Regions from separate parts of the Psychrobacillus sp. INOP01 genome, predicted to be linked through region 1. Evidence: a T-box and tRNA genes for the amino acid it is inferred to sense, from the RefSeq annotation. Region 1 holds a T-box; the other holds one or more tRNA genes.
The links. The T-box of region 1 lies ahead of serS (serine--tRNA ligase). A T-box ahead of a tRNA ligase gene usually reads a tRNA of that ligase, here a tRNA-Ser.
Positions count from the first base shown of each region.

Region 1 (3,408 bases):
CAATTCCAGTGATGGCCAAAGCGCGTATTGGTCATATTACAGAAGCACGTATTTTAGAAGCAATGGGCGTTGACTATATTGATGAATCAGAAGTACTAACTCCAGCAGATGAAGAATATCATCTACGCAAAAGTGAATTTACAGTACCCTTTGTATGTGGATGTAAAGATCTTGGGGAAGCAGCACGTCGAATTGGAGAAGGAGCTTCGATGCTCCGTACCAAAGGAGAACCTGGAACAGGAAACATTGTAGAAGCAGTGCGTCATTTACGTAAAGTAAATTCACAGGTTCGTAAAATTGTACATATGAGCGAAGATGAACTAATGACGGAAGCCAAAATTTTGGGTGCACCGTATGATGTTTTATTACAAATTAAACATGCTGGTAAATTACCGGTTGTAAACTTCGCAGCAGGTGGAGTAGCGACTCCTGCAGATGCGGCTCTAATGATGGAGCTTGGAGCAGATGGTGTATTTGTAGGGTCTGGGATTTTCAAGTCAGAACGACCAGAGAAATTTGCTAAAGCCATTGTAGAAGCAACAACACATTTCCGAGATTATAAATTACTTGTAGAGATTTCAAAAGATTTAGGAATCCCGATGAAGGGAATCGAAATTTCTCGTTTATCTGCCGGAGATCGTATGCAAGATAGAGGGTGGTAATATGGTTAAAATAGGTGTTCTAGCTCTTCAAGGAGCAGTTAGTGAGCATATTTGCTCAATTGAAGCGAGTGGAGCAGAGGCTTTAACAGTAAAAAGTGTGGAAGACTTAGCGTTAGTGGATGGATTAATACTCCCTGGAGGAGAAAGTACAGCAATGCGAAAGCTGATTGATCGATTTGATATGTTAGAACCACTACAGAAGTTTGCATTAGATGGTAAACCGATGTATGGAACTTGTGCAGGATTAATCCTACTTGCTAAAGACCTAGTGGGGTATGATTATTCACATTTAGGTGCTCTGGATGCTACTGTAGAACGTAACTCTTTCGGGAGACAGGTGGATAGCTTTGAAACAGATTTATATATTGAAGGTGTTGCAGATGGTTTTCCAGCGGTATTTATACGAGCACCACATATTGTAAATGTAGAGGGAAATGTTGAAATACTGGCAACTTATGAGGATAGAATCGTGATGGTAAGACAAGGTCATTTGTTAGGATGCTCTTTTCATCCCGAGTTAACTGATGATCATCGGATTACGGCATATTTTGTAGAGATGGTAAAGGAAAGTCTTGCAAAAGAAGTTCACGTATAGTAAAGTATGAGTAATTTCATGAATCAAAAACGATGATAGGAAGCAGTAACAAGCACGTTTTTTTTAGAGAGTCAGCGGGTGGTGAAAGCTGATATAAACACTTGTGAATCCGTCCTTTGAGTTGTGCGGCTGAATGATTAGTAAGTCGTGCCGGTTGAAAAGCCGTTACATTACAAGTAAGTGGATTCCGTCTATGACTGGATCAATCAGGGTGGCAACGCGGGTATGCTCTCGTCCCTTTTCATGGGACGGGGGCTTTTTTGTCGTTTTTTCGAAAATTCTAAGGAGGAGTTATATATGTTAGATGTAAAATTTGTAAGAGATAATTATGAAACAGTAAAAGCAAAACTAGCTAAGCGTGGAGAAGATATTTCGGAGTTTGATCAATTCCAACCTTTAGACCAAAAGCGTCGAGAATTAATTGCGAAAACAGAAGTGTTGAAGGCTGAAAGAAATGAGTTTTCTCAAAAAATCTCTTTGATGAAACGAAATAAAGAAAATGCGGATGATCTTATTGCACGTATGCGTGAAGTAGGCGATGAAATAAAAGCATTAGATGATGAGTTACGTGACGTTGAAGAAAAGTTTGAATATATGATGATGCGTATCCCTAATGTTCCGCATGACAGTGTTCCAATCGGTGATTCTGAGGATGATAATGTAGAAATACTTAAATGGGGAGAAGTTCCTTCATTTGATTTTGAAACGAAAGCACATTGGGATATTGCTACAGATTTAAAATTGGTAGATTTTGAACGTGCTGCAAAAGTGACAGGAAGTCGTTTTGCGTTTTATCGTGGTCTAGGAGCTAGACTAGAACGTGGATTGTTAAACTTCATGATGGATTTACATGCAGAAGAGCATGGCTATGAAGAAATGCTGCCACCTTATTTAGCAAACCGTACAAGTTTAACAGGGACTGGACAGCTGCCAAAATTTGAAGAGGATGCGTTCCTAATTGGGGAAGAGGATTACTTCTTAATACCAACAGCAGAAGTACCCGTAACAAATTTTTATAGAGATGAGATATTAGATGGGGGAGAACTTCCGCAAGCATTCACTGCTTTTAGTGCATGTTTCCGTTCTGAAGCAGGCTCTGCAGGTCGCGATACTCGTGGATTAATACGTCAACATCAGTTTAACAAAGTAGAGTTAGTTCGCTTTGTGAAGCCTGAAGATTCTTATGAGCAGCTAGAACTTTTAACTGGTCATGCAGAGAAAGTATTACAACTGTTAGGCCTACCTTATCGTAAACTTCATATGTGTACTGCAGATCTAGGCTTTACAGCTGCGAAGAAATACGATTTAGAAGTTTGGTTACCAAGTTATGGTGAATATAAAGAAATTTCTTCTTGCAGTAACTTTGAGGATTTCCAAGCTAGACGTGCAGGAATTCGTTTCCGTCGTGAAGTTGGAGGGAAACCTGAGTACGTGCATACTTTAAATGGTAGTGGATTAGCACTGGGACGCACAGTGGCGGCTATTTTAGAAAATTACCAACAAGCAGATGGAACAGTAGTAGTTCCAGAAGTTCTTGTTCCTTACATGGGTGGAAAAACAGTTATAAAGTAATAAAATAACGGGCAAGAAAGAAGCCCAGCCTTTCTTCTTGTCGGTAATCTTGACAAGGGTACAAAGTCTGGTAATCCATATACTTTCTTTAAAAAACCAGATTCGCTACAAACATCGTTTCTGGTTCTTCTTTTGTTCACGAAGATTACGAAAAAACTGCGTGAGTATATTGCCGCATTCTTCTGCTAAAACACCTTCTGTTACTTCACAGCAGTGATTAAATCTATCATCATTCAATAGTCGGTAAAGGGAATCGACACAGCCTGCTTTGGCATCTCTTGCTCCGTACACTACTCGAGGAATACGGGACTGTAAAATGGCTCCTGCGCACATCGGGCATGGCTCTAAGGTAACATATAGAGTTGTTTCTTCTAGTCTCCAATTATTTAATGTTTTACATGCCTCTTGAATAGCAAGTAGTTCTGCATGTGTAGTGGCATTTAGGGTTGTTTCCCTTAAGTTGTAACCAGTAGCAATAACTTTATCATTATGTACTATTACTGCACCTATTGGAACTTCACCAATGGCAGCTGCTTTTTTTGCTTCTTCTATAGCTAAATTCATATAATATTCATCCAT
Region 1 covers NZ_CP073315.1:2,164,308-2,167,715, forward strand. Annotated here, with positions in the region: gene pdxS (pyridoxal 5'-phosphate synthase lyase subunit PdxS) at 1-662, shown strand, start outside; gene pdxT (pyridoxal 5'-phosphate synthase glutaminase subunit PdxT) at 664-1,257, shown strand; T-box leader at 1,281-1,499, shown strand; gene serS (serine--tRNA ligase) at 1,555-2,829, shown strand; gene tadA (tRNA adenosine(34) deaminase TadA) at 2,935-3,408, opposite strand.

Region 2 (3,408 bases), 370 kb from region 1:
CAGTGTTTCTCGATTTCTACGTTGAGCAACTTCTGAAACCTGATCCCTCTGTAAGTTCCATAATCGATAGGAGATGATAATATTGTGTTCCTTGGCTTCTCGAACAAAATCCAGAATATCTCCTAGATATTTCTCGCGATTTTCGGACCCTTCATGACCATCGAAGCTATGTAAAGAGAAATTAATTTGGCGCAGTGCTGGTTTTCCTAAAAGTTTATGTCTATTTTTATTGATAAGGGTGCCATTTGTCGTTATATTAACTTTAAAACCCTTGGCATGACTGGCATCTAATAATTGATCGACTCGTGGATGTAAAAGTGGCTCACCTTTTACATGGAGGTAAATATATTTTGTATGTGGTCGAATTTGATCTAATGTTTTGTTAAATGCATCTAGTTTGAGAATATTCTTTGCTCTACTTGTCGGTGGACAGAAGCTACAAGCAAGATTACAAACGCTAGTAATTTCAATATACATTTTTTTAAAGGTTTTCAAGGTATGTACTCCATTCCATTTCTTATTACTCTCATTTTATCAGAATATCACCTTAAGTTGACTAGTTTTGAACATAATAAAACACCTCCAAATGGCAACTTGTCCAATTGGAGATGTTATTAAAATTAAAGATCTATAATTTCATCGTATCCGACCATTCTATCCATATGACTAGCGATCATTGCTATAATAGTACTGGCTTCATCTTTTTTGAAGGTAAAGGTGCTTTCATCTTCGAGCTCCTCGTCATCTGTCCAAATACGATTCACCCTACGGAGAACACCATCGCCATTTGAACTGTCTACACCGAACTGATAAGTTACTTCAATTTCATCTTCTATTAGAAATGCAGTGACTTCAGGAGTTTCCCATTCCACATCAATTTCCTCGACTGTAATTTCGTCGTCTTCGTCATCTTCCATATAAACCAATTCACTATCAGTATCGTCCATAAGAAACTCGTGAAAGCTTTCATGGACAACTTCTATAATATCAGTAATATCATCCAATATTATTCTAGTAGGTTGGAGAAGTTCGACATCGAAGCTTTCTACATAGAACTCTTCGTTATATGGATCAAACAGAATGGTACAAAAATAGTCTCGCTCTTCCTCTTCGGTACTAACAAAAAATTCAATTCTTGGATGTTTAGAAGCGCGATTAATATTCATATGGCCGACTTGGTCGTACTCCTCACAAATCGAGTTCAAATGATCCTGTAGCTCCTCTGATACTCTGTCAAACCATTCCGTAGTAATAGTCATTACCGCCCCTCATCATTTTCTCCTACTATCTTGTCCCAATTGGAAATTATTATTCCAGCGAATAAAAGAAATTTAGAAAATCCGAATATTTTTAAAGAGATAGGGGACGATAAAATGCGTATGACAAAAAACAAGGAGGAACTGAAATGACTAATAACAATAAACCAAAACCAGATGACCGATCAGATAACGTAAAAAAGTTGAAAAAAATGGTGAAAAACACGACCGAGAACATGGAAGCTGCGGAAGAAACGATGGAACACACTACTGGAAATGATCGAGAAGCCGTCCGAGAGAAAAATGAACGTCGAAAAGAAAGTATTGAAGGTTTTCGAAGAGAAATATTAGACGAGGCAGAAGCTCGCAAAAAATAACAAAAAAAGAAAACCTATTGATCATTGCATCAATAGGTTTTCTTACATTATGAAGCGGGTGAAGAGAATCGAACTCTCATCATCAGCTTGGAAGGCTGAGGTTTTACCACTAAACTACACCCGCACAATATGGTGGCTCAGGACGGAATCGAACCGCCGACACAAGGATTTTCAGTCCTTTGCTCTACCGACTGAGCTACTGAGCCTCATCGATTTACGCTAAGCTGAGCATCTCTTCGTCAGCTTCACTTGCTCTATCAGTCACGTACTTGAGTACGCTCCTTCTTTCGCTCGATTGCTTCCTCGACCTGCTTGCTTATCCTAAATCTCAAATTAAAATAATAAATGGCGGTCCCGACCGGGATCGAACCGGCGATCTCCTGCGTGACAGGCAGGCATGTTAACCGCTACACCACGGGACCATTTGGTTGCGGGGACAGGATTTGAACCTGCGACCTTCGGGTTATGAGCCCGACGAGCTACCACTGCTCCACCCCGCGACAATAAAATACGTACAAATATTATCATACTACGCTCAAAGAAAGTAAGACACCTGCTTCGGTGTTAATCGCTTTCTTCGTGAAGCCATTTGCTCCACCCGCGACAATAATAAATTTACAACTATTAACAATAAAATAAAAATGGAGGAGGAAGAGGGATTCGAACCCCCGCGCGGTATGACCCGCCTGTCGGTTTTCAAGACCGATCCCTTCAGCCGAACTTGGGTATTCCTCCAAAGAAAATAATAGATTGGATATTTTCCAAATCATCATTTGCGACTTTTATATTATATAACATTATCGAACAGAAAGGCAATGTTTTTTTGAGAAAAATTTAAATTAGTTTCTAAAACGGTTGATATTGGTAAATTCTTTGTGTTTTGGTTTCCGAAAATCTTGCAAAGTTAAAGTTATGTAAATTCATTATCTCTTTATTTCACAACCTTAAACATACACTTCTATTTTTGGGACATCATAAGGAAAAGTAATATGAGGTGATGTAAATGATTATCGAAAGGTCATCGGAATGGGCAGAGGGTTTTATTAAACGATTGGAAAATGTTGAGCCATGGGATAATTGGACTCTTTATAATATGAGCTATGATATTGCAAAAAATAATTTAATCACAGAGTTTACAGGTCTTCAATCTCCTAAGTATTTGACTAATTTAAAGCCACTTGAACATCAATTAAAGGTTGCGGAAACAGTTATTGAAAGAATGAATGGAAAAGCAATATTGGCTGATGAGGTGGGGCTTGGTAAAACAATTGAAGCTGGTTTGATATTGAAGGAATATCTTGTTCGTGGACTGGTAAAGAAGGCTTTAATATTGGCCCCCGCTTCACTTATCAATCAATGGGTGGAGGAGCTGCATTATAAATTTTATATACCAGCTGTGCCTTATAAGAAAAATACTCCATTAGAGCATTGTGATGTTGTCGTTCTGAGTATGGATACAGCGAAAAAAAGTCCTCACAGAGAACTTATCTTTGCGCAGGATTATGACATGATTATTATTGATGAAGCGCATAAGTTAAAAAACCACAAAACCAAAATCTACGAGTTTGTACAAAGTTTAAAGAAGAAGTTTTGCTTACTATTAACTGCTACCCCTGTTCAAAATGATGTATTTGAATTATTTAACCTTATTTCGTTACTAAAACCTGGACATCTTGGAAATTATGAGGCGTTTCAATCGGCATTCTCTGCTAGCAAACATGATTTAGAGCATGATGATTACTTGAAGGAGTTAGTAAACCAGGTGATGGTTCGAA
Region 2 covers NZ_CP073315.1:2,535,272-2,538,679, forward strand. Annotated here, with positions in the region: gene KD050_RS12790 (radical SAM/SPASM domain-containing protein) at 1-495, opposite strand, end outside; gene KD050_RS12795 (hypothetical protein) at 621-1,253, opposite strand; gene tlp (small acid-soluble spore protein Tlp) at 1,406-1,633, shown strand; tRNA gene KD050_RS12805 (tRNA-Gly) at 1,687-1,757, opposite strand; tRNA gene KD050_RS12810 (tRNA-Phe) at 1,764-1,839, opposite strand; tRNA gene KD050_RS12815 (tRNA-Asp) at 1,980-2,055, opposite strand; tRNA gene KD050_RS12820 (tRNA-Met) at 2,059-2,133, opposite strand; tRNA gene KD050_RS12825 (tRNA-Ser) at 2,276-2,368, opposite strand; gene KD050_RS12830 (DEAD/DEAH box helicase) at 2,637-3,408, shown strand, end outside.
Region 2: it has a tRNA-Ser gene. The T-box ahead of serS (serine--tRNA ligase) is inferred to sense a tRNA for this amino acid. The anticodon was not compared.